4 regions of the Lentzea sp. NPDC036955 genome follow, and region 3 is predicted to be linked to each of the others. Evidence: riboswitches for the same ligand, from Rfam matches in the RefSeq annotation. Region 3 holds a riboswitch; each other region holds the start of a gene.
The links. A riboswitch is a leader RNA that binds a small molecule or an ion and turns the genes downstream of it on or off. The one in region 3 is predicted to bind cobalamin.
Positions count from the first base shown of each region.

Region 1: it holds a riboswitch for cobalamin, as region 3 does, so the genes downstream of both, ACZ7CF_RS26330 (FecCD family ABC transporter permease) here and ACZ7CF_RS02620 (ribonucleoside-diphosphate reductase subunit alpha) in region 3, are expected to answer to the same signal.
Region 2: it holds a riboswitch for cobalamin, as region 3 does, so the genes downstream of both, ACZ7CF_RS01775 (CbtB domain-containing protein) here and ACZ7CF_RS02620 (ribonucleoside-diphosphate reductase subunit alpha) in region 3, are expected to answer to the same signal.
Region 4: it holds a riboswitch for cobalamin, as region 3 does, so the genes downstream of both, ACZ7CF_RS32445 (LPXTG cell wall anchor domain-containing protein) here and ACZ7CF_RS02620 (ribonucleoside-diphosphate reductase subunit alpha) in region 3, are expected to answer to the same signal.

Region 1 is NZ_JBVJRC010000007.1:543,394-548,866, reverse strand. Features, by position in the region: gene ACZ7CF_RS26345 (S8 family serine peptidase) at 1-905, shown strand, start outside; gene ACZ7CF_RS26340 (3-isopropylmalate dehydrogenase) at 1,223-2,260, shown strand; gene ACZ7CF_RS26335 (YciI family protein) at 2,325-2,744, opposite strand; cobalamin riboswitch at 2,828-2,970, shown strand; gene ACZ7CF_RS26330 (FecCD family ABC transporter permease) at 3,006-4,028, shown strand; gene ACZ7CF_RS26325 (ABC transporter ATP-binding protein) at 4,028-4,768, shown strand; gene ACZ7CF_RS26320 (ABC transporter substrate-binding protein) at 4,765-5,473, shown strand, end outside.
Region 2 is NZ_JBVJRC010000001.1:359,230-364,702, forward strand. Features, by position in the region: gene ACZ7CF_RS01740 (RecB family exonuclease) at 1-91, shown strand, start outside; gene ACZ7CF_RS01745 (thioesterase family protein) at 91-852, shown strand; gene ACZ7CF_RS01750 (phosphoribosyltransferase) at 1,113-1,742, shown strand; gene ACZ7CF_RS01755 (antibiotic biosynthesis monooxygenase family protein) at 1,698-1,991, opposite strand; gene hisG (ATP phosphoribosyltransferase) at 1,988-2,848, opposite strand; gene ACZ7CF_RS01765 (phosphoribosyl-ATP diphosphatase) at 2,863-3,126, opposite strand; gene ACZ7CF_RS01770 ((2Fe-2S)-binding protein) at 3,233-3,883, shown strand; cobalamin riboswitch at 3,932-4,106, shown strand; gene ACZ7CF_RS01775 (CbtB domain-containing protein) at 4,139-4,327, shown strand; gene ACZ7CF_RS01780 (CbtA family protein) at 4,344-5,093, shown strand; gene ACZ7CF_RS01785 (GntR family transcriptional regulator) at 5,130-5,473, opposite strand, start outside.
Region 3 is NZ_JBVJRC010000001.1:532,233-537,705, forward strand. Features, by position in the region: gene ACZ7CF_RS02605 (LysR family transcriptional regulator ArgP) at 132-989, opposite strand; gene ACZ7CF_RS02610 (LysE/ArgO family amino acid transporter) at 1,089-1,637, shown strand; gene ACZ7CF_RS02615 (hypothetical protein) at 1,603-1,770, opposite strand; cobalamin riboswitch at 1,834-2,043, shown strand; gene ACZ7CF_RS02620 (ribonucleoside-diphosphate reductase subunit alpha) at 2,147-5,473, shown strand, end outside.
Region 4 is NZ_JBVJRC010000010.1:171,927-177,399, forward strand. Features, by position in the region: gene ACZ7CF_RS32430 (CbiQ family ECF transporter T component) at 1-538, opposite strand, end outside; gene ACZ7CF_RS32435 (hypothetical protein) at 561-1,328, opposite strand; gene ACZ7CF_RS32440 (hypothetical protein) at 1,343-1,756, opposite strand; gene ACZ7CF_RS32445 (LPXTG cell wall anchor domain-containing protein) at 1,753-3,000, opposite strand; adenosylcobalamin-variant (AdoCbl-variant) riboswitch at 3,049-3,120, opposite strand; gene ACZ7CF_RS32450 (FAD-dependent monooxygenase) at 3,189-4,277, opposite strand; gene ACZ7CF_RS32455 (terpene synthase family protein) at 4,380-5,473, opposite strand, start outside.

The sequences.
Region 1 (5,473 bases), on a different contig from region 3:
CCGCGCCCAAGCCGGTGGCCGACATCAGCACCTTCCCGTCGCTGCGGTTCCGCGGCGGCGACAAGCAGGCCGTGCTCAACCTGAACGGCCGCGGCGTCGACCAGGGCACCGGCTCGCAGGCGTACCGCTCGCTGGTCAGCGTCCTGGAGCTGCAGGCGTCCTCGCCGAAGCTGCGCGACTGCCGCCGCAACGTCACCGAGAACTGCGCGCTCAACGAGACCGCCAAGGGCGGCGACCTGCGCTACGTCGGCGCGGCCTCCACGGCCCCGCTCGCCAAGGCCCAGGGCAGGCCGGAGGAGGCGCTGCTCGCGTTCGGTGTCGCGACGTGGGGCAACTGGTACAACCTCGGCGTCAACACCGTGCCGTTCATCGACATCGACACCACCGGTGACGGGGTCGCGGACTTCGAGACGTTCGCGACGCGCCTGACCGACACCGACCTGCTGGTCGCGACCACCGTCGACCTCAAGACGGGCCTGGAGGTCGACATCCAGGCGGTCAACAACCAGTGGGGCGACGTCGACACGAACACCGCCGACACCAACGTCGCGGTCCTGCCGGTGCTGCTCACCGCACTCGGCATCGACCCGGCGAAGGACACCTCGCGGATCTCGTACACCGCCGGCACCACGGGCTACTACGTGGCGCCGGGCAACGCGAACGGCCTGATCGACGTCATCGACCGCCCGCTGTCCTTCGACCCGCTCAAGCCGGGTCTGTGGGTGCAGGGCGGCGGTGACGCGGCGCTGTCGTACCTCGCGAAGCCGGGCACCGCGCTCGTGGTGAACCGGGACGCGAAGGCCCTGGAGCTCGACAAGTCCGAGGGCCTGCTGGTGCTCAACCACCACAACGCCACCGGCGACCGCGCCTCTGTCGTCACCGTCCGAGGCGCCGTCCGCTCCTAGCCCCTTCTCCTCCGACCTTTTCTGAAGTCCACGCGGGGACCTTTCGTGCTCTCAGAGAGTACGAAAGGTCCCCGCGTGCGTTCCGGGGGAAGCGGGGTTACTGCGTGGAACTGCCGGGCGTCACCCCTTGACGCGACCCTGTTCCTGCGATCGAGTGACACTCGAAAGTGCGGAATGGGCCGTGTGGGTGTCCCGCAGTACGGGAGATAACACCCCGATGGGGTGTCCGGCATGCGGCGAGCGGCCGTGGTGCCGGTAACCTTTCGCGGAGGAAAGTAGTCCCACCAATTGGGGACTGACACCTGGGAGGTGTGTGGATGCGGCTCGCAGTGATCCCAGGAGACGGGATCGGGCCCGAGGTCATCGCTGAGGCCCTGAAGGTCCTCAACGAGGTCGTTCCGGCGGCCGAGATCACTCGCTACGACCTCGGCGCGGCGCGCTGGCACGCCACGGGAGAGTTGTTGCCCGAGTCGGTGCTCGGTGAGCTCCGCCAGCACGACGCGATCCTGCTCGGAGCGGTAGGCGATCCGTCGGTGCCGAGCGGAATCCTGGAGCGCGGCCTGCTGCTGCGCCTCAGGTTCGAGCTCGACCACCACGTGAACCTCCGCCCCGCCCGTCTCTACCCCGGCGTCCGCAGCCCGCTCGCGGACCCGCCGGAGATCGACATGGTGGTGGTCCGCGAGGGCACCGAGGGCCCGTACGCGGGCAACGGTGGCCTGCTGCGCAAGGACACCCCGCACGAGATCGCCACGGAGGTGTCGCTCAACACGTCGTTCGGCGTGGAGCGCGTGGTCAGGGACGCCTTCGCGCGCGCCTCGGCCCGTCCGCGGCGGCACCTGACGCTGGTGCACAAGACGAACGTCCTCACGCACGCCGGCTCGCTGTGGTCGCGCGTGGTCGAGGAGGTCTCGTTGCAGCACCCGGACGTGACGGTGGCGTACCAGCACGTGGACGCGGCCACGATCCACCTGGTCACCGACCCCGCCCGGTACGACGTGATCGTGACGGACAACCTGTTCGGCGACATCCTGACCGACCTCGCCGCCGCCGTCACGGGCGGCATCGGCCTGGCCGCGTCGGGCAACATGGACGTGACGCGGCGCAACCCGTCGATGTTCGAGCCGGTCCACGGTTCGGCACCGGACATCGCGGGCCAGGGCATCGCCGACCCGACGGCCGCCGTGCTGTCGGTCGCGCTGCTGCTCGACCACCTCGGCGAGCACGAGGCGTCGCGCCGGATCGAGGCGTCCGTGGCGTTCGACCTGGCGACCCGCGACCACCAGTCGCCGGGCGCGACGTACGCGATCGGCGACCGCCTGGCCGCCCTCGTGTCCTCGAACGTCCGCACGGGCTGACCGTTGTAGTGCACGCGGGGAGCTTTCGTACTCTTGTAGAGCACGAAAGGTCCCCGCGTGACTTTCACAGCTGGGCGGTGGACTCGCGCCAGGCGCGCTCCTTCTGGATCCACTCGTTGTCCTGCGGGAACTCGTCGATCGTCGGCACGCGGCGGATCTCGGTCTTGAACCCGGGCCCGGCCATCGGCATCCGCTTCGCCCACTCGACCGCCTCCTGCAGCGAGGACACGTTGAGCAGGTAGAAGCCGCCGAACAGCTCCTTGGTCTCGCCGTACGGGCCGTCCGTCACGATCGCCGGTTCGGCGGAGAAGTCGACGACGACGCCCTCGGACGGGTCGGCGAGGCCCTCGGCGGCGAGCAGCACCCCGGCCCGGATCAGCTCGTCGTTGAACGCGCCCACGACCTCCAGCATCTTGTCGAAGTCGAGCTCGCCCATGTTCGCGTAGGCCTCGTCGGTGGCGCGCATGATCAGCATGTACTTCACGGTGGTCTCCCTGCGTTGTGCCCTGCTCGCTGACGTCCACAGGTCGAACGGGCACCCCGCCGGATCGACATCACAGCGGAGAAATTTTCGAACTTCCTGTTTGCGCAGGTAGGGTCACCCGAAGTCGTGCGTGGGGGAAGACCGGTCGAAGTCCGGCGCTGACCCGCAACGGTAGGTCCCCGGCCAGGGGACGAGCCCGAATGCCCGCACACGGCAGACATAGGACTCCAACTCCTGCCGTGGACTGCGGGAAGGGCACATGTGATCGGGAAGATCAGCGCGCTCGTCGGCGTGCTCGTCGTCAGCATCGTGGCGGGCGTCGCGCTCGGCCCCGTCTCCGTCCCCTTCGGCGTGACCGCCGACCTGCTGTGGCAGGCGGTCACCGGCGGCACCGTGCCCGCCCACCTCGCCGGGCAGTACCACATCGTCTGGAACATCCGGCTGCCGCGCGTGCTGCTCGCCGCCGTCGTGGGCGCGGGGCTGAGCGCGGTCGGCGTCGCGATCCAGGCGATGGTCCGCAACGCGCTGGCCGACCCGTACGTGCTCGGCATCTCCTCGGGGGCGAGCGTGGGTGCCACGGCGGTCGCGACGATGGGGGTGCTGTCCGGGCTCGGCGTGTACGCGCTGTCGACGGGGGCGTTCCTCACCGGGCTCGGTGCCACCGCGCTCGTCTACCTCACCGCGCGGTCGAGCGGGGCGCTCACGCCGTTGCGGCTCGTGCTGACCGGCACCGCGCTCGCCTACGGGTTCTCGGCCGTGGCGATGCTGCTGGTGTTCCAGGCACCGCACGGGGAGGCGGCGCGGGCGGCGATGTTCTGGCTGCTCGGCAGCCTCGGCGGGGCGGACTGGAGGTCGTTGCCGGTCGCCACGGTCGTGACCGCGCTGGGCATCGCCTACCTGATGACCAAGGCGCGGCCGTTGAACGCGCTGGCGATGGGCGATGAGACCGCGACCACGCTCGGGGTGAGGGTCAACCGGTTCCGCACGCACCTCTTCGTCGTCACCGCGGCCATGACCGGGGTGCTGGTGGCGGTCAGCGGGGCCGTCGGGTTCGTCGGGCTGATGCTGCCGCACCTCACGCGCATGGTCGTGGGCGCCGACCACCGCAAGGTGCTGGCCCTGGCACCGCTGGCGGGTGCGAGCTTCCTGGTGTGGGTGGACGTCGCCGCGCGGATGCTCGCCGCACCCGAGGAGCTGCCGCTCGGCGTCATCACGGCCGCGCTGGGTGTGCCGTGCTTCATCTTCCTGATGCGCCGCAGGGCGTACGTCTTCGGAGGCCGCTGATGCGCGTCGAGGTGCACGACGTCACCGTGCGGAACATCATCTCCGGCATCACGCTGCACGCCTGCGACGAGGTGGTCGGCATCGTCGGGCCGAACGGCAGCGGCAAGTCGACGACGTTGCGCTGCGTCTACCGGGCGCTGCGACCGGACGCCGGCGCGGTCCTGCTCGACGGCGAGAACGTCCACAGGCGACAGGGCCTCGCCCGCGACCTCTCCGCGCTGACCCAGGAGTCGCAGGTCGAGTTCGACTTCACCGTCACCGAGGTCGTGGAGATGGGCCGGCTGCCGCACGACCGCGACCCCGTGCGCGACGCCGCTGTCGTCGCCGATGCTCTGGCCACAGTGGACGTCGGGCACCTCGCCGCCCGCAGCTTCCTCAGCCTTTCCGGCGGGGAGCGCCAGCGGGTGCTGATCGCCCGCGCCATCGCCCAGCAACCCCGCGTGCTCGTGCTCGACGAGCCGACCAACCACCTCGACATCCGCCACCAGCTCGACGTCCTCGCGCTCGCGCGGGGACTCGGCGTCACCGTCCTGACCGTGCTGCACGACCTCAACCTCGCCGCGTCGTACTGCGACCGCCTCTACGTCCTCGACGAGGGCCGGGTGGTCGCCTCCGGCACCCCGGCGGAGGTCCTCGTGCCCGAGCTCGTCGCCAAGGTCTTCCACGTCACCGCACACGTGGTCGCCCACCCCACGACAGGAGTCCCCCAGCTCCTGTTCGACCAGGAGGTCACCCCGTGAGAACCGCACTCGTCACCGCCGCCCTGCTGCTCGTCTCCGGGTGCGGCGCCACGGTCGCGCAGGACACCTCCGCGACCGAACCCGTCACCGTCACCAACTGCGGGCAGCAGGTGACCTACGACAAGATTCCGTCCAAAGTGGTCACCAACGACACCGGCATCACCGAGCTGATGTTCGCGCTGGGCCTCAGGGACCACATGGCCGGCTACGTCGTCAACGGCATCGACACCGTCGACGTGCGGACCTCGCCGTGGAAGGCCGACTTCGACAGCGGCAAGCACCTGTCCGACAAGATCTCCAAGGAGGTCGTGCAGGGCGCGAACGCCGACCTCGTGTTCGCCGGCTGGAACTACGGCTTCAGCGAGAGCACCGGCTTCACCCCGGACGCGTTGCGGCAGCTCGGGATCGCCACCTACCAGCTCACCGAGGCGTGTCGCAACGGCGTGGGCAAGCAGCGCGGCATCATGCCCGCCCTCGACGCGCTCTACACGGACCTGCGCAACCTCGGGAAGATCTTCCGGGTCGAGGCCAGGGCCGAGGAGCTGGTCAAGGGCTACCAGCAGCAGATCGAGAACGCCGGCAGGCTGATGGCCGGCAAGCCGCGGCCCAAGGTGTTCCTCTACGACAGCGGCCAGGACCAGCCGTTCACCTCCGGCAGGAACGCGGCCCCGCAGGACGTCATCTCCAAGGCCGGCGGCGACAACG
Region 2 (5,473 bases), 170 kb from region 3:
GGCCTTCTGCCCCGCGTTCGACGGCACCCCGCCGCCCTACCCCGGCTGGCCGGAGCCCGACGACACCGAACCCCTCCAGGACCGCGACTGATGCCCGCCTTCTACCTCCCGCTGGACGAGCACACCTACCGCTCGACCCCGCACACCGTCGGCCCGTGGGGCCCGGACAGCCAGCACCTCGGCCCGCCCTCCGCACTGCTCGTGCGGTCCCTGTCGGACACCGACCGGCTGCTGGCCCGCGTGACGTTCGAGGTCCTCGGCCCGGTCCCGGTGGCCGACCTCACCGTCACCACGGCGGTCGAGCGGCCCGGCCGCTCCGTGGAGCTGGCCTCCGCCACCCTGTCCCACAACGGCCGCGCGGCCCTCGTCGCCCGCGCCTGGCGCATCTCGACCTCCGACACCACCCCGGTGGCCGGCGGTTCCGGCGTCCCGCTGCCCCCGCCGTCGGCAGCGGTGCCGATGGAGGTCCCCGAGCACTGGGGCGGCGGCTACCTCTCCGCCGTCGAGTGGCTCTCCCTGTCCGGCGGCATCTTCACCCCCGGCGACGCCCTGGTGTGGGCCCGCCCCCTGGTCGACGTGGTCGAGGGCTCCCCCATCACCCCGCTGGAACGGCTGTTCGCCGTCGTCGACTCCTCCAGCGGTGTCTCGTCCCGCGTGGACATCCGCAAGTGGTACGCCATCAACACCGACCTGACCGTGCACCTGCACCGCCGTCCCGTCGGCGAGTGGGTCGGCCTGGACGCGCGCACCACGATCGGGCCGGACGGCGTCGGGGTGGCGACGAGCACCGTGCACGACGTGGAAGGGCCGGTGGGGGCGACGGCGCAGGCCCTGTTCGTGCGCGAACGCTGACTCGGCACGCAGTCTGCTGTGGACATCCCGAGGGCGTTGCTCTCGATACCCAGCGTGCGGATCTGCGTCTCGCTGGTGAGGGCCGGCACGAGCGCGACCAGGACGAGTGCGGCCGCCTTTCCCAGGTGGCGCAGACCAGAAGGCGCTCAGAAGTCGTCCCAACACACCGCGCCGTTGCACCAGGTGAAGTAGCTGCCAGCGGCTTTACGCCGTTCGTGCGTGCCGCGGGAACGGGGACGGGGCGTAGCGTCGGCGGGACTGTGAAGAGGTTCGCGAACCGGCGGGAGGCGGGCCGCGCCCTGGCCGCGCAGCTTGCGGAGCACACCTGGCACGACCCGCTCGTGCTGGGGCTGCCGCGCGGCGGTGTGCCGGTGGCGGCGGAGGTCGCGGACGTCCTCGGGGCCGAGCTGGACGTGGTGGTGGCGCGCAAGATCGGCGCGCCGGGGCACCCCGAGTACGGGGTCGGCGCGGTCGCGGTGGACAGCGCGCCGATCTACGACGCCGCGGTGCTCAGAGCGCTCGGGCTCACCGAGGAGCAGCTGGCCGCGGGCTGCGACCGCGAACGGGCCGAGGCCGCGCGCAGGACCGCGCTGTACCGGCGGGACCGGCCGCCGCTCGTGGTCGAGGGGCGGGACGTGGTCGTGGTCGACGACGGGCTGGCCACCGGTGTCACCGCGCGGGCCGCCCTGCACTGGCTGGAGCGACGAGGGCCGAACCGCCTGGTGCTGGCCGTGCCGGTCGCCGCGAGGCAGTCGGTGCGCACGTTCAGCACGCCCGTGGTGGCGGTGCTCCTGCCGCGGCACCTCGGTGCGGTGAGCCGGTGGTACGACCGCTTCGAGCAGACCTCAGACGCCGAGGTCCTCGAAGTGCTGGACCACCGGGAACGGTGAGTAGAACCGGTGCAGCAGCTCCGACCACCGGGCGTAGGACGGGCCCTGGCGGAACCCGACCGTGTGCGCCTCGACCGACTCCCACTGCACCAGCAGCAGGTACCGGTTCGGGTCCTCCAGGCACCGCGACAGCCGCAGGCCGAGGAAGCCCGGCGAGGCGGAGATCAGCTCCCGCGCCTCGCCGAAGACCTCCTCGAACTCCGCCGCACGTCCGGGCAGGACGTCCAGCACGGCGTGCTCCAGGATCACAGGCGGCAGAACCGGATGTCCGAGGCCAGGATCGCCTTGGCGCCGATCGCGGCCAGCTCGTCCATGACCCGGTTCGCGTCGCGGCGGCGGACCATCGCCCGCACCGCGACCCAGTTCTCGTCGGCCAGCGGCGCGACCGTCGGCGACTCCAGGCCCGGCGTGAGGCTGATCGCCTCGTCCAGCAGCGTGCGCGGGCAGTCGTAGTCCAGCATCAGGTACTGCTGGGCGAACACGACGCCCTGCAGGCGGGCCTGCAGCTGCTTCTTGGCCGGCGAGAGCTCCGAGCCCGCGCGGTGCACGAGGACCGCCTCCGACTCGCAGATCGGCTCGCCGAACGCCACCAGGTCGTGCTGGCGCAGCGTGCGGCCGGAGCCCACGACGTCGGCGATCAGGTCGGCCACGCCGAGCTGGATGGAGATCTCGACCGCGCCGTCGAGGCGGATCACCGTGGCGTTGATGCCGCGGCGCTTGAGGTCGCGGCCGACCAGCTTCGGGTAGGCGGTGGCGAGCCGCTTGCCCTCCAGGTCCTCGACCGTCCAGTCGGTGCCCCGCGGGCCCGCGTAGCGGAAGGTGGACCCGCCGAAGCCCAGTGCCAGCAGCTCCTCGACGGAGGAGCCGTTGTCATCGGCGCCCGAGTCGGCGGCCAGGTCGCGGCCGGTGATGCCCAGGTCGAGGTCACCGGACGCCACGTAGATCGCGATGTCCTTGGGACGCAAGAAGAAGAACTCGACCTCGTTGTTCGGGTCGAGCACGGTCAGGTCGCGCGGCTCGTGCCGCTGCCGGTAACCGGCCTCGGTCAGCATCGCGGAGGCGCGTTCGGCGAGCGCGCCCTTGTTCGGGACTGCTACGCGCAGCATCGGTCAGCTCTCCGTCAGAGGTACTTGTAGACGTCGTCGAGGGTCAGGCCGCGGCCCAGCATGATCACCTGGAGGCGGTACAGCAGCTGCGAGATCTCTTCCGCGAGCTTCTCGTCGGACTCGTACTCGGCGGCGATCCAGACCTCGCCCGCTTCCTCCAGGACCTTCTTGCCCTGCGCATGGACGCCGGCCTCAAGCGCAGCCACGGTGCCGGAACCCTCCGGCTTGGTGCGGGCTCGTTCGGTCAGTTCGGCGAACAGCGAGTCGAAGGTCTTCACGGGGGCACATCCTCCCACCTCCGGACGGGTGGTCCACACCGCGGTCACCTCTGTTCCAGCCCGTGGACGTGATCTGTCCTGCATGGACACCCAGTAGCGTGAATCTGTGTCGGAGTTCGCCGAAGTCCTCGCAGCGCTGCGCCAGGTGCGCGGCATCAACCCGTTCTTCGCGCTGGACGTGGGCCGTCCGGACGACTCGTGGCTGCCGGGGACGGCACTGCTCGAAGGCCCCGCCCTCAGGGAGACCATCGACGCGATCGCGGCCCGCTACAACGCCGCCGAGCCCCGCGTCGCCGCCAGCCTGTTCTTCCTCAGCTACACCGCGCGGCTGCTCAGCCCGCTCACCGCGACGGACCTGCCGATCGACGTGCGCCCGGAGAACCTGTGGTGGCAGCACCACCGCCGCAACGGCCTGAGCGTCCGCATCGACACCCCGCGGCTCGGCCCGCGCCCGGCGGAGGCGCTCGCACCGGTCGTGGAGGCGGTCCACGCGGTCGTGCCCGTGGCACGCGGTCTGCTGTGGGGCAACGCGATGTCGAACATCGCGGGCGCGCTGAAAATGGTGGTGCGAGCGGGTGCGCTGAGTGCGGAGGAAGCGGAGGAACGCGGCAACCGGCTCATGGCAGCGCCACCGTTCGAAGGTGCCGGGGAATTCGTCACCCTGCCCGGCGAGGTCGCGTTCCTGCGCCGGTCGTGCTGCCTTTACTACCGCGTTGCCGCAGGTGGGAAGTGCGGGGACTGCCCTCTTGTGAAGTGATGAAGACGACAACTCTTATGGCCGGTTGTGCGTGAACCGCCGTTCACCTTACGGTGCACGCGCCGCAGTGACGGGAAGCCGGTGGAAATCCGGCGCGGTCCTCGCCACTGTGACCGGGAAGCGATCCCCGCCGAGCACGTCACTGGTCCCGCGAGGGGCTGGGAAGACGCGGGGGCAGCGTTGATCCGGGAGTCAGGAGACCGGCTGCGGCGCCGTAAGGAGTTTCACCTTCCACGAGGTATGGAGGAGCCCGTCATGACGAGCCCCGCAGCAAGCCTGTCCGCCGTCCGCGTGCCCAAGTGGGCCTTCGCCGTCTCACTGCTCGGCCTGATCGTCACCTACCTGGTCCTGCAGGAGAACGGCCTCGCTCTCGGTGCGAGCTCGGAGCTGCTGCACGAGTTCTTCCACGACGGCCGCCACGCCCTCGGCGTTCCCTGCCACTGATCCGCTGATCACGCAGATGACGACCACGTACAGGTCGATCGCACTGCGCGGACTCGCGGCCGGCGCCATCGCCGGTACCGCCTCCGCGCTCGTGCAGCTCCTGGTCACCGAGATCCCCATCCGCGCCGCACTGGCCGTCGAGGAGGCCCGCGCCCCCGCCGGTGACGGCCACTCCCACTCGCACGGCGAGGAGGGGCTGGTCAGCCGCGGCGTCCAGATCGCGGGCGGCATGCTCGGCGTGGTGATCGTCGGCATCGCCGTCGGCCTGGTGTTCGCCACGGCCTACGCGCTGTCGAAGCGCTGGTTCGCCGACCGCACGCCGTTCACCCGCAGCACCGCGTTCGGAGTCGCCGTGTTCGGTGCGGTGGCGCTGCTGCCGTGGCTGAAGTACCCGGCGAACCCGCCCGCGGTGGGCGACCCGGACACGGTGAACTACCGCACCGCGCTGTACCTGGGCGTGGTGGTGGCCGGTCTGGCGATCGTCTGGGGAGCGAGCTGGCTCGCCTCGGCACTGGCCGCGCAGCCGCACCCGGTCCGCGTGACCGCGGTGCTGCTCGCGGTCGTGGCGGCGGTGGCGGTGGTGCTGGTGGCGTTCCCCGCGCCGCCGGACACGATCCCGGCGGACATGCCGGTGGCCGTGCTGTGGCAGTTCCGCCTCAGCTCACTCGCCCAGCTGGCCACGCTCCACGTCGGTCTCGGCGTGGTGTTCGGCCTGCTGGTCGATCCGGCGACACGCCGGGCGAAGGCACCCGTCGCGGTTTCCTGATGGTCCGGGGCGGTCGTCGCGGCGACCGCCCCGGGTCTACAGGGCCTGGTGGTAGCGCAGCTCGTAGCGGTGCGAACTCTTGATCAGCACAGACGCCTCCACCGGGCGATCGTGGTCGCTGTAGACGACCCGCAGCTGCCGGATGACCGGCGTCCCGCCGGGCAGGTCGAGCGCCTCGGCTTCCGCAACGGTCGGTGGGCGCGCTGAGATCCGGTCGACGAACGACCGCTGGACGAAGCCGAGGTCAGCGAGCGCCCGAGGTGCACCGCCGCGGATCTTCGCAGGTCTGGCCAGGGCGGTGTCACCGGCGATGTCCACCGGGTAGTACGACGCTGACAGCTCCACCGGCTGGTCCTGGTGGCTGAGGATCCGGGTGCGGA
Region 3 (5,473 bases):
CCGGTCAACGAGCGGGTGAACCCCTGGGGTTCCTGGGTTCAGGAAGCCGACAGGATGCTCTCAGGCGCCGGACAGGTTCCCGGCCGGGAGCACGAGCCCGGTTCGGCGGCGCGTCGCCCCACCCCGGGGACTCAGCGCAGCGCCTGCGCGGCTTCGGCCACCACCGCCTCGGCCACGGCGGTGAGTGCGGGCGAGTCGAGCTTCCACTGCTGCCAGTACAGCGGGACGCTGACCGTGCGGCCGGGAGCGAGGTCGACCAGGCCGTCGAGCACCTGCTGCGGCGGCACCATGCCCCAGCCCAGGCCGGTGGCGACGGCGCGCACGTAGACCTCGGACGACGGGACGTGGTGGCGGTGCTCGGACGCGCCGCGGCCCCGCGTCAGGGTGCGGACGAAGCGGTCCTGGAGGTCGTCGTTGCGGTCGAACACCACGACCGGGGCGTCCGGCAGCCACGACTTCAACGGCCCGGCCGCATGCCGGTTCACGAAGGACTCGGCGGCCATCGCGGCGTAGCGGATGTGGCCGAGCTTGCGCACCGAGCAGCCGGCGACGGGTTCGCGCGACGACGTCACCGCCGCCATCACCGCTCCCTGCCGCAGCAACGCCGTCGTGTGGTCCTGGTCCTCGCGGTGCAGGTCGAACGAGATCCGCAGCTCGGGCGGCACGCGGTGCAGCGCGGGCAGGAACCAGGTGGCGAGCGAGTCGGCGTTCACCGCGATCGGCACCCGCACGACCGCGTCCTCGCCGAGCGCCGCCCCGAGGTCCTGGTCGAGCGCCAGCAGTTGCCGACCGTAGCGGACGATCACCTCACCGGACGGCGTGAGCCGCACCGGGCGGGCGCGGACCAGCAGGACCCGGCCCGTGCGCTGTTCGAGCGCCTTGATGCGTTGCGAGACAGCGGAAGGCGTGACGTGCAACGCGGTGGCGGCGGCGTCGAACGTGCCGCTGTCCACCACCGCGAGCAGCGTGCGCACCAGGTCGAGGTCCATCACGAGCGCTAATGGTACGTAAGAATCTTCAGCTGGCCTCATCAAGAACGCGTCAATAGCGTGGACCGCGTGACAGACCTGCTGCTCGGCTTCGGCACCATGATGACCCTGATCGTCGCGATCGGCGCCCAGAACGCTTTCGTGCTGCGCCAAGGACTTCGCCGCGAGGCGGTGGCGAAGGTGGTCGCCGTGTGCGCCGTGTCGGACGCGGTCCTGGTCGCCGTGGGCGTCGCCGGGTTCGGCGCGATCGTCACCCGGTGGCCGCAGGCGGTCACCGTCGCCGCGGTCGTGGGCGGGCTCTTCCTGCTGGGGTACGGGTTCCTGGCCGCGCGGCGCGCACTGCGCCCGCAGGCCCTGCACGCCGACACCGGCGCCCGGCACCGGCCCGTGCTCACCGCGATCGCGCTGACGTGGCTCAACCCGCACGTCTACCTCGACACCGTGCTGCTGCTCGGGTCGATCGCCGCCGGCCGCTGGCTCTTCGGCGTCGGCGCGGTGACGGCGAGCATCACCTGGTTCGCCGCGCTCGGGTTCGGCGCCCGGCTGCTCAGCCCGCTGTTCGCGAAGCCGCGCGCGTGGCGCGTGCTGGACGGCGTGATCGCCGCCGTGATGATCAGCCTCGGGGTCGCGCTGATCGCCGGGACGTGACCAGCGCGGCGACCGCGCAGCCGGCCAGCACGCCGCTCGTCACCGGCGCCGCGGCTCCCGCGAACAGCGACGCGGAGGCGAGCCCCGCACTGAGCAGAGCACCGTAGAAGACCCGCGGCCGAACCTCACCCACGCCGACCACCCTACCCAGGGGACACGCATGTTGGGTGGTGATCAAGGACCCACCACCACATGTAGTATCTGCCGCACTGGTGGTTCACCGGCCCGGACAACGGGCCGGTGAGGCAAGAGGGAACCCGGTGCGAGTCCGGGACTGCCCCGCAGCGGTGAGTGGGAACGAAAGCCGTCAACGAAGCACTGGGTCGCGAGACCTGGGAAGCGACGGCCGGTAGGCGCGAGTTCGACGCCCACGAGTCCGAAGACCTGCCACCGGGGTGCGCGCAAGCCTGCGCGCACGACACGGTGCCCCGAGGGAGGGCAGCTGTGTGCACCGGTGAACGGTGCGCGCATGCGCTTTTCCTCCTGGGCCCAGCTCGCGAGGAGAGAGCGTGCCCGACCGCCTTTCAGTGGTCATCGAGGAAGCCTGTGCCGATCTTCCGAACGCATCGGCCGAGGCGGTGCTGACCGAGACCAAGCGGAACCTGTACCACGGCATCACCGACGCCGAGCTCGCCCTGGCGCCGATCATGGCCGCCCGCGCGATGGTCGAGCAGGACCCGGACTACTCCTGCGTCAGCGCCCGCCTGCTGCTGGACCGGCTGCGCACCGAGGCGTGCGGCGTCCCGCTGTCGCACGCCGAGATGACCGAGCGCTACCCGTCGTACTTCGCCTCGTTCGTGCGGCACGGCGTCGACTGCGGCCAGCTCGACCCCCGGCTGACCTCGTTCGACCTGGCCCGCCTGGGATCGGCGCTGGACCCGTCCCGTGACCTCCGGTTCCAGTTCCTGGGCCTGCAAACCCTGTACGACCGCTACTTCCTGCACCGCGACGGCCGCCGCTACGAGCTGCCGCAGGCGTTCTTCATGCGCGTGGCCATGGGCCTCGCCCTGGAGGAGGACGACCCCGACGCCCGCGCGGTCGAGTTCTACGAGCTGCTGTCGTCGTTCGACTTCATGTGCTCGACACCGACGCTGTTCAACTCCGGGACGACCCGGCCGCAGCTGTCGTCGTGCTTCCTGACCACCGTGGCCGACGACCTCGGCGGCATCTTCCACGGCATCAGCAACAACGCGCTGCTCTCGAAGTTCGCGGGCGGCCTGGGCAACGACTGGACGCCGGTGCGCGGCATCGGCGCGCACATCAGGGGCACCAACGGCACGTCGCAGGGCGTGGTGCCGTTCCTGAAGATCGCGAACGACACGGCCGTGGCCGTGAACCAGTGCTTCGCACCGGACACCGGCGTCCACACCGCCGACGGCGTCAAGGCGATCAGGGACGTCGTGGCCGGCGACCTCGTGCTCGGGGTGAGCGGCACCTACCGCGAGGTCACCGACGTCATGCTCTACGACCAGGTCGACCCGATGGTCGAGGTGGAGGTCGAGCACTCCGCCGCACCCCTCAGGGTCACCGCCGGACACCCGTTGTACGCCGTCAGGGGCGTGCCGCTCGGCCAGGAGAACGCGCGGACGCTCAAGCAGCTCGCCGGCGACGAGGTGCGGCCGGAGTGGGTGGACGCCGGTCGGCTGGAGAAGGGTGACCTCGTCGCCAGGGTGGTTCCGCGGGAGGTCGTGCCCGTCGCCGGTTTCAGCGAGGACGATGCTCGTCTGTACGGCGTCCTGCTCGGTGGCGGGCACCTGTCGGAGGACGGGGTGCGGTGGGGTGTCTCCGGGAAACCCGGGCTGGACGCGCACCTGGACTTCGTCCGCGAGCACCTGTCGGCGCGCGGTGTCCCCTTCCGGGAGAACGGCCGCGACGACACCCGCGTGTGGATCCACTGGGCCTCCGAACCCGAGGTGGGTGCCTCCGCGTTCCCGTTCACGCCTGAGGACCTCTACGACGACGACCGCCGGAAGCGGATCGCCCGCAGGTTCTCCCACCTGCCGCACGCCCAGACCCGGAAGCTCCTGCAAGGCCTGCTGGAGTCGAGCGGCGGTGCCTCCCGCGGCGTCGAGGTCCACTTCACCACGACGTCGCGGTCGCTCGCCGCGGGTGCCCGCTACCAGCTGCTGCGCCTCGGCATCCCCTCTGCCGGCGAGGACCTCGACGTCGGGGTTCCCGCCGTCGAGGGCATCGCCGAACTCGCCGGCTGCCGCCCGACCACCGAGCCAGACTGGGTCGAGCACCGGGGCATGGTGTTCTCGCGCGTCCGCGACGTGCGGGAGACCGAGGTGGTCCCCGAGGTGTTCGACCTCGAGGTCGAGACCGACGAGTCCTACCTGACCACGGCCGGCCTCGCCCACAACGGCGGGAAGCGCAAGGGCGCGGTCTGCGCCTACCTCGAAACCTGGCACATCGACGTCGAGGAGTTCCTCGACCTGCGCAAGAACACCGGCGACGAACGCCGCCGCACCCACGACATGAACACCGCGAACTGGGTGCCGGACGAGTTCCTGCGCCGGGTCCGCACGGGCGGCACGTGGACGCTGTTCTCCCCCGACGAGGTGCCGGACCTGCACGACGCGTTCGGCGCCGAGTTCGCCGAGAAGTACCGCGCCTACGAGGCCAAGGCCGACGATGGCGGGATCAAGGTCTTCCGCCGGGTCCAGGCCGTGGACCTGTGGCGGCGCATGCTCACGATGCTGTTCGAGACCGGCCACCCGTGGATCACGTTCAAGGACCCGTGCAACCTGCGGTCACCGCAGCAGCACAGCGGCGTGGTGCACTCGTCGAACCTGTGCACCGAGATCACCCTGAACACCGCGGTCGACGAGGTGGCGGTGTGCAACCTGGGATCGGTCAACCTCGCCCGGCACGTCACCGAGGACGGCATCGACCACGCCCGGCTCCGCAAGACGGTGCGCACGGCCGTGCGGATGCTCGACAACGTGATCGACGTGAACTACTACACGATCCCGGAAGCCAGGGACTCCAACCTGCGGCACCGGCCGGTCGGTCTCGGGCTGATGGGGTTCCAGGACGCGCTGTTCACGCTCGGCACGCCGATGGCGTCGCAGGAGGCCGTGGAGTTCGCGGACCGCAGCATGGAGGAGATCAGCTACTACGCCATCGAGGCGTCCGCCGACCTGGCCCGGGAACGCGGCGCGTACCGGTCGTTCGACGGGTCGCTGTGGTCGCGGGGCGTCCTGCCGATCGACTCGGTCGAGATCCTCGCGCGGCACCGCGCCGCGGACGAGCTGGAGCAGGACCGCGGGTCCACGATGGACTGGGCCGCACTGCGGGCCAAGGTGCGGCAGGGCATGCGGAACTCGAACGTCATGGCCATCGCGCCGACCGCGACCATCGCGAACATCGCCGGCGTGAACCAGTCGATCGAGCCGCTGTACCGCAACCTCTACGTGAAGTCGAACATGTCCGGCGACTTCACCGTCGTCAACCCCCACCTGGTGCGGGCGCTCAAGCAGCGCGGGCTGTGGGACGAGCAGATGGTCTCCGACCTCAAGCTGCACGACGGCAGCCTCGGCGCGATCGACCGGGTGCCGCCCTACCTGAAGGCCCTGTACGCCACGGCGTTCGAGGTCGACAGCGCCTGGCTGGTCGAGGCGGGCTCGCGCCGGCAGAAGTGGATCGACCAGGCGCAGTCGCTCAACCTCTACCTGGCCGCGCCGAGCGGCCGCAAGCTCGACGAGCTCTACCGGCTGGCGTGGCTGCGCGGGCTCAAGACCACGTACTACCTGCGGACGCAGAGCGCGACGCACGTGGAGAAGTCCACGTTGCAGGGCACCGACGGCAAGCTCAACGCCGTCTCCCCCGTCGCC
Region 4 (5,473 bases), on a different contig from region 3:
CCGTGTCGCCGCGCAACCGGCGGGCTCTGCGGACCGAACGCGCCGATGACACCAGTTGCGGCGCAACGGTCAGCGCCACCACCACGGCCACGCTCACCTCGTACAGCGCGGCGGGCAGGGAGCGCAGGAGGCGTTTCGGGTTGGCGAGGGCGTTCGCGGCGCCGACGCAGCTCAGGATCGTGGCGAGCAACAACCCCTGGTACAGCGCGAAGACCAGCCCCTCCGCGGTCACCGGTCCGCCGATGCGGATGCCCTGCGCCCAGTCCGGCAACGGGACCTGCGGCAGGGTGAACAACGTCGTCGGGCCCGCGATGCCGCCGAGGAACACGTGCAGCAGCACCCGCAGGCCGATGACCAGCAGACCGAACTTGAGGAACACACCATAGGTTTCCGCCCACGGCGTGTTCGCGCGGCACGTCACGACCACGACCCCCGCCACCGCCAGGACCAGGCCCAGCAGCAACGGGTTCGTGGTGCGGCTGGCGGCGGTGGCCAGGCCCAGGGCCCACAGCCACCACGCGCCGGAGTGGAGCCTCACGCCGCGGACCTCCGCCGAGCGCTCACTCTTCCGCGCTGCGCCGGCGACGGGCCACGAGCAGTCCCGCCATGACCAGCGCGCCGATCGCCAGCACGCCGAGCACCGTCCACAACGGACTACCCGGCTCCTGGTCCTGCTGCTGCGCCTTCTCCTCGACCGCGGCCGAGGTCACGGCGGCGGCCGTGCTCGAAGACGGCTCCGAAGCCGACGCCGAAGTCGTCGCGGCAGAGGACGAGGGCGGTGCAGTGGTGGACGGCTGCCCGGCAGGCGGGGTCACAGGGACCTGCGGTGGTGCGGGCGGTTGCTGGACCGGAGGCTGCTGGGCAGGGGGTTGCTGAGCGGGCGGCTGCTGGACCGGTGGCGGTGCAGGTGCGGGTGCGGCCGGCGGGGCGATCCCCGGCTGCTCCCCCGCGCCGAACGCCCATCCCTCGACGCTGCCGCGGGCCGGCACGTAGGTCGCCGCGCCCTGGTTGCTGTAGGACCACGAACCACCGGGTGGCGCGTGCCAGTACGACCAGTACGCGGTGGCGGGCGAGGTGGTGACGCACCTGTCGGTGTCGGTGCCCGGCCTGCCGTTGATGCGGCAGACGAACCCCTGCTGCCGTGACGCGTAGGCGTAGCTGAACCCGGCCGCCGCCAGCGCCGCCACCCCGGAACCCGGACTGCCCGCCGCGCACCCCTGCTGCACACCACCGCCGAGACCGCGGAAGTCGACGACGACGGTCACGCCGTCACAGCCCGCCGCCTGAGCCGGCACCGGGACCGCCGCGGCGATCACCAGTGCCAGCACGCAGAAGAACCTCGTCACGGGGTGGCGCCGGGGGCGGTGCCGGCACCGAACGCCCAGCCCTCGACGCTGCCGGGCGCCGGGTCGTAGCTGCCCGCACCCGCGGAGCTGTAGGCCCAGGAACCGCCGGGCGAGGCGTGCCAGTACGACCAGTAGGCGCTGGTCGTGGGCGCGGTGCACGGGTTCGGCAGCGCGTTGATCCGGCACACGAAACCGGCCTGGCGCGGCACGAACGAGTACGTGAAGCCCGCGCCGGTCAGCGCGGCGAGACCGGTGGCCGGGTCGCCGGGAGCGCAGCCGGTCTGGACGCCGCCGCCCAGCGCGGTGAAGTCCACCACGACCTTCACGCCCGCGCAGTCCGCGGCGGAGGCGGGTGCGACGACGAACGAGCTCGCGACCAGGGCGAGGACAGCGAGGATGCGGCGCATCACGCACCAACCTTCCGACGACGGGACACGAGGACGAGCACGGCGCCGGCGAGCAGCGCGGAGGAACCGAGCAGGGTCAGCGCGACGGCCTCCTCGGGGCCGGTCGCGGCGAGCCGCTGAGTGGCCGGGGGCGTCGGACCGGCCGGCGCGGGAGCGACCGGGGTGGCCGTCGACGAGGTGGTCACCGGAGCGGTCGTCGTCGGCGGCACGGTCGGCTGTGCGGTGGTCGACGGGGGCGTGGTGGTCGGCGGGGTCGCGCAGTCGACCGCGGGCACACCGGGCGTGGCACCGGCGAACGACACGTCGGCGAGGCCCTTGCGGGCCAGGCCGAGCATCGCCTGGGTGGTCGCGCGCACGGCGCCGTAGACCTCGAAACCCGTGCTGTCGTAGGCGATCGCGCCGCGAGCGGCCTCCGGTCCGGCACAGCCAACCTGCAACGACCGCAGGTACGCCACAGCCCGGTCCGCGGCCACCGTCCGGCCGCCCCCGACGAGCGCGCCGACCGCGAGGCCGGTGCTGTTGGCGTTCGAGCCCTGCAACGCCGACGGGAACCCGCCGTCCGCCTTCTGCTGCGCCACCAGCCAGTCCAGCGCCCGCGCGGACGCCGTCGGCTCCCCCGCCGCCTGCAACGCCTGCAGCACGATCGCCGTCGCGTCCACATCGGACTTGCAGACCGGCTGCCCGAACGAGATCGGGAACCCGCCGTCCGCGCACTGCGTGGACACCTGGAACGCGACCGGCTGCGCCACCGGCTGGTCGGCGCGGGTCAGCACGATGATCGCCAGCGCCTGCGTGAACGCGTTGGTCTGGTCGTAGTCGGGGTCGGTGCGGTCGCGGTAGCGGCCGGACTCCTCCCGCAGCGCCGCAAGGCGTTCGAGCAGGTCGGCACCGGCGAACGCGTGCGGGTCGGTGCCCAGCGCCTGCGCGACCAGCGCGAGCTTCACCAGGCCACCGACGTAGGACTCGGCCTCGCCGTCGCCCGCGAAGTACTGGAACTGCTCGGGTTCGGCGAGCCACGCCGCGGCCCGCACCGCCGTCGACCGGCCGACACCGGCGGCCGCGAGCCCGTAGACGCCGTCCGCGGTCAGGCCGTGGTCGACGAGGTCCGGCCCCTTCACCAGGTGGTCGCCACCGACGAACTGGCCGGCCAGCCACGTTCCCGCTGACGGCGGCTCAGCCGCCTGAGCGGCCGGTGTCACGACGAGCGCGGCCACTACCACTGCGGCCAGCGCGGATGTCCGGATCACTGCTCTTCCCCCTGCCCCGCTGTCCTCGACGGGTCGATGGAGCCACCGCGCGCCACGGGCATTCGGACTGTCACCGTTGCGGGTCAGCGCCGGAGTTCCACCGGCTTCCCCCGCGGCGTGCGGATGCTGTTGTCCACCCGATCGTGCGGGAGGGATCACCCCGAGTCAAATGGCTGTGAGCCGGGCCATCAGCGGCCGGGGAGCTGGAAGGAGCTCACGACCGCGGCGAACTCCTCGGTCGGCTGCCCGCCGTTGGCCTGGTTCTTCAGCGCCATGTCCTGGTTGGCCGTCACGTACGGGCGCAGCAGCTCCTCGTAGCGCTGGAACGCGGTCTCGCGGTTCACGCTCAGCTCGCCGGCCAGCACGTACGCACCGACGAGCGCCAAGCTCGTGCCCTGACCGGACAACGGCGAACCGCAGTAGCCGGCGTCGCCGAGCAGCACGACGCCGCCGCGCGACCAGGACGGCATCCGGACCTGCGCCATGGCGTCGAAGTGGAAGTCCGGCGCCTCCCACATGTGCTTGAGCGCGGTCTGCCACTCCCACCCGGCGTCGGCGAACTTCTCCGCCACCAGCCGCCGCTGGGCCTCGACGTCGCGGTGGTCGAAGTCCACCTCGCCGTAGAACCCCATGTAGACCCGGCACTCCGCGTTGGCGCGGGCGCTCATGACCCCGCCGCCGACGACCTCGCCCTGCTGGAACACCTGCCAGTGGTCGAGGCCCAGGAAGTTCGGCGCGGTGAACACGGCGAGGTTGGTGCCCAGGTGGCGGACGAACTGCGCCTCGGGACCGAACACGAGCCGCCGGACGTTCGAGTGCAGCCCGTCCGCGCCCACGACCACGTCGAAGTCCCGCGGGGCGGCCCGCTCGAACGTGACGCGGGTGCCGTCGATCGCGGTGATGGTGTCGTCGAAGAGGTACTCGACGCCCTCCACCGCGTCGAACAGCAGGCGGGCCAGGTCGTCGCGCATGACCTCGACGTCGGGACTGGCGAGGTCGCCACCGGTCAGCGTGTGCTCGGTGGAGCGGTGGAGCTCGGTGCCCTCCTCGTCGACCACGCTCATGCCGCGCATGCCCGTGGTCATGGACCGCAACCGGTCCCCCAGGCCCATCCGCTCCACCACGTCGAGCGCAGGACCGCGGACGTCGACGGCCTGGCCGCCGGGGCGCAGGCCGCGGTGGCGTTCGACGACGGTGACGTCGAAGCCGTGGTGGCGCAACCAGTAGGCCAGCGCCGGACCGCCGATGCTGGCGCCGGAGATGAGGACGTTCGTCATGGTGCTCCCCCTGTGGAGTGGCCGATGCGCACACCGTGGCGGGGTGCGCTGACCGGGGGCTGACCAACGGCTGTCAGTGGCTGACCGGGGCTGACCGGGGGCTCAGCCCGGCGTTCGGGAGGTGAGCCGGGCGGCCGCGGTGCCCAGACCGGTGGGACCGCGGTGGAAGACCGGGAGCCGGCCCACCGGCAGCGCGCCGGCCTCGTCGTACCGGCTGGTCTCCTCGTGCCAGTGGATGATCCCGGCGATCCAGTCCTTCAGCTCGTCGGCGTACCGCGTCAGGCCGGCCCGCGCACCGGCGTCCAGGGCCAGGTCGTCGAACATCTTCGGCAGGTCGGTCTCGACGGACCGCACGAACTGGCCGAGCCGGGCGTCCATCAGCGCGTAGGTCAGCTCGAAGGCACGGCTCTGCGGCACGCCGAGGAAGTTCTCGACGACGCGCACCATGTTGTGCACCTCGCCCTCGTGCTGGATCTCCTTGCGGTACGAGAAGACGTCGTTGAGCATCGTGCAGTAGTCCATGGCCGACCGCTCCATCGTCTGCACGACCCGCGTCTGCCACAGCTGCTCGGGAACGATCGCGGAGTGCGAGAAGCGGGACAGCGACGTCGTCAGCTCGGAGCCGAACGTGCTGCGCCGCATCTCCACGTAGTCCACGGGGTCCGGGATGCGGTTGTGGTGCATGTTGACCACCTCCCACACCCACGCGTCGAGCATGGCGTCGACGGTCTGGCGGAACGTGGCGCGGAAGGCCGGGTTCATCGGCGCCGCGGTCCGCTGCCAGAGCTCGGCCAGCGAGCGCTCCATCGCGTTGGCGGGCACCACGGTCTGCACGAGGTCGACCGGCATGCACGCCTTGAGGCGGGTGGTCTGCGTCTTCACGCCGAGCAGGTCGCGGGTCCGGCCGAACCACAGCGGGTAGGCGTCGTCGGCGTAGGTGCCCCAGGTGAGCCAGCAGCCGGACAGGTACAGCTCCTGCGCCGTGGCGTCCGGGTCGATGCCCGCCGAGCACAGCGGGAAGTCGAACCCGCGGACCTGGGCCTCGTCCCAGACGCCCTCACCGGTCATGCCCTGCTCGACCGCCCACGCGACCACCTGGTCGCGGGCCTGGTCCAGGTGCGGTGCCAGGGAGAGGGTGAACGGCACCTCGAACGCCGGCAGCGCGTACGGCTCGACGACCCTGGGCGTGCTGGAGA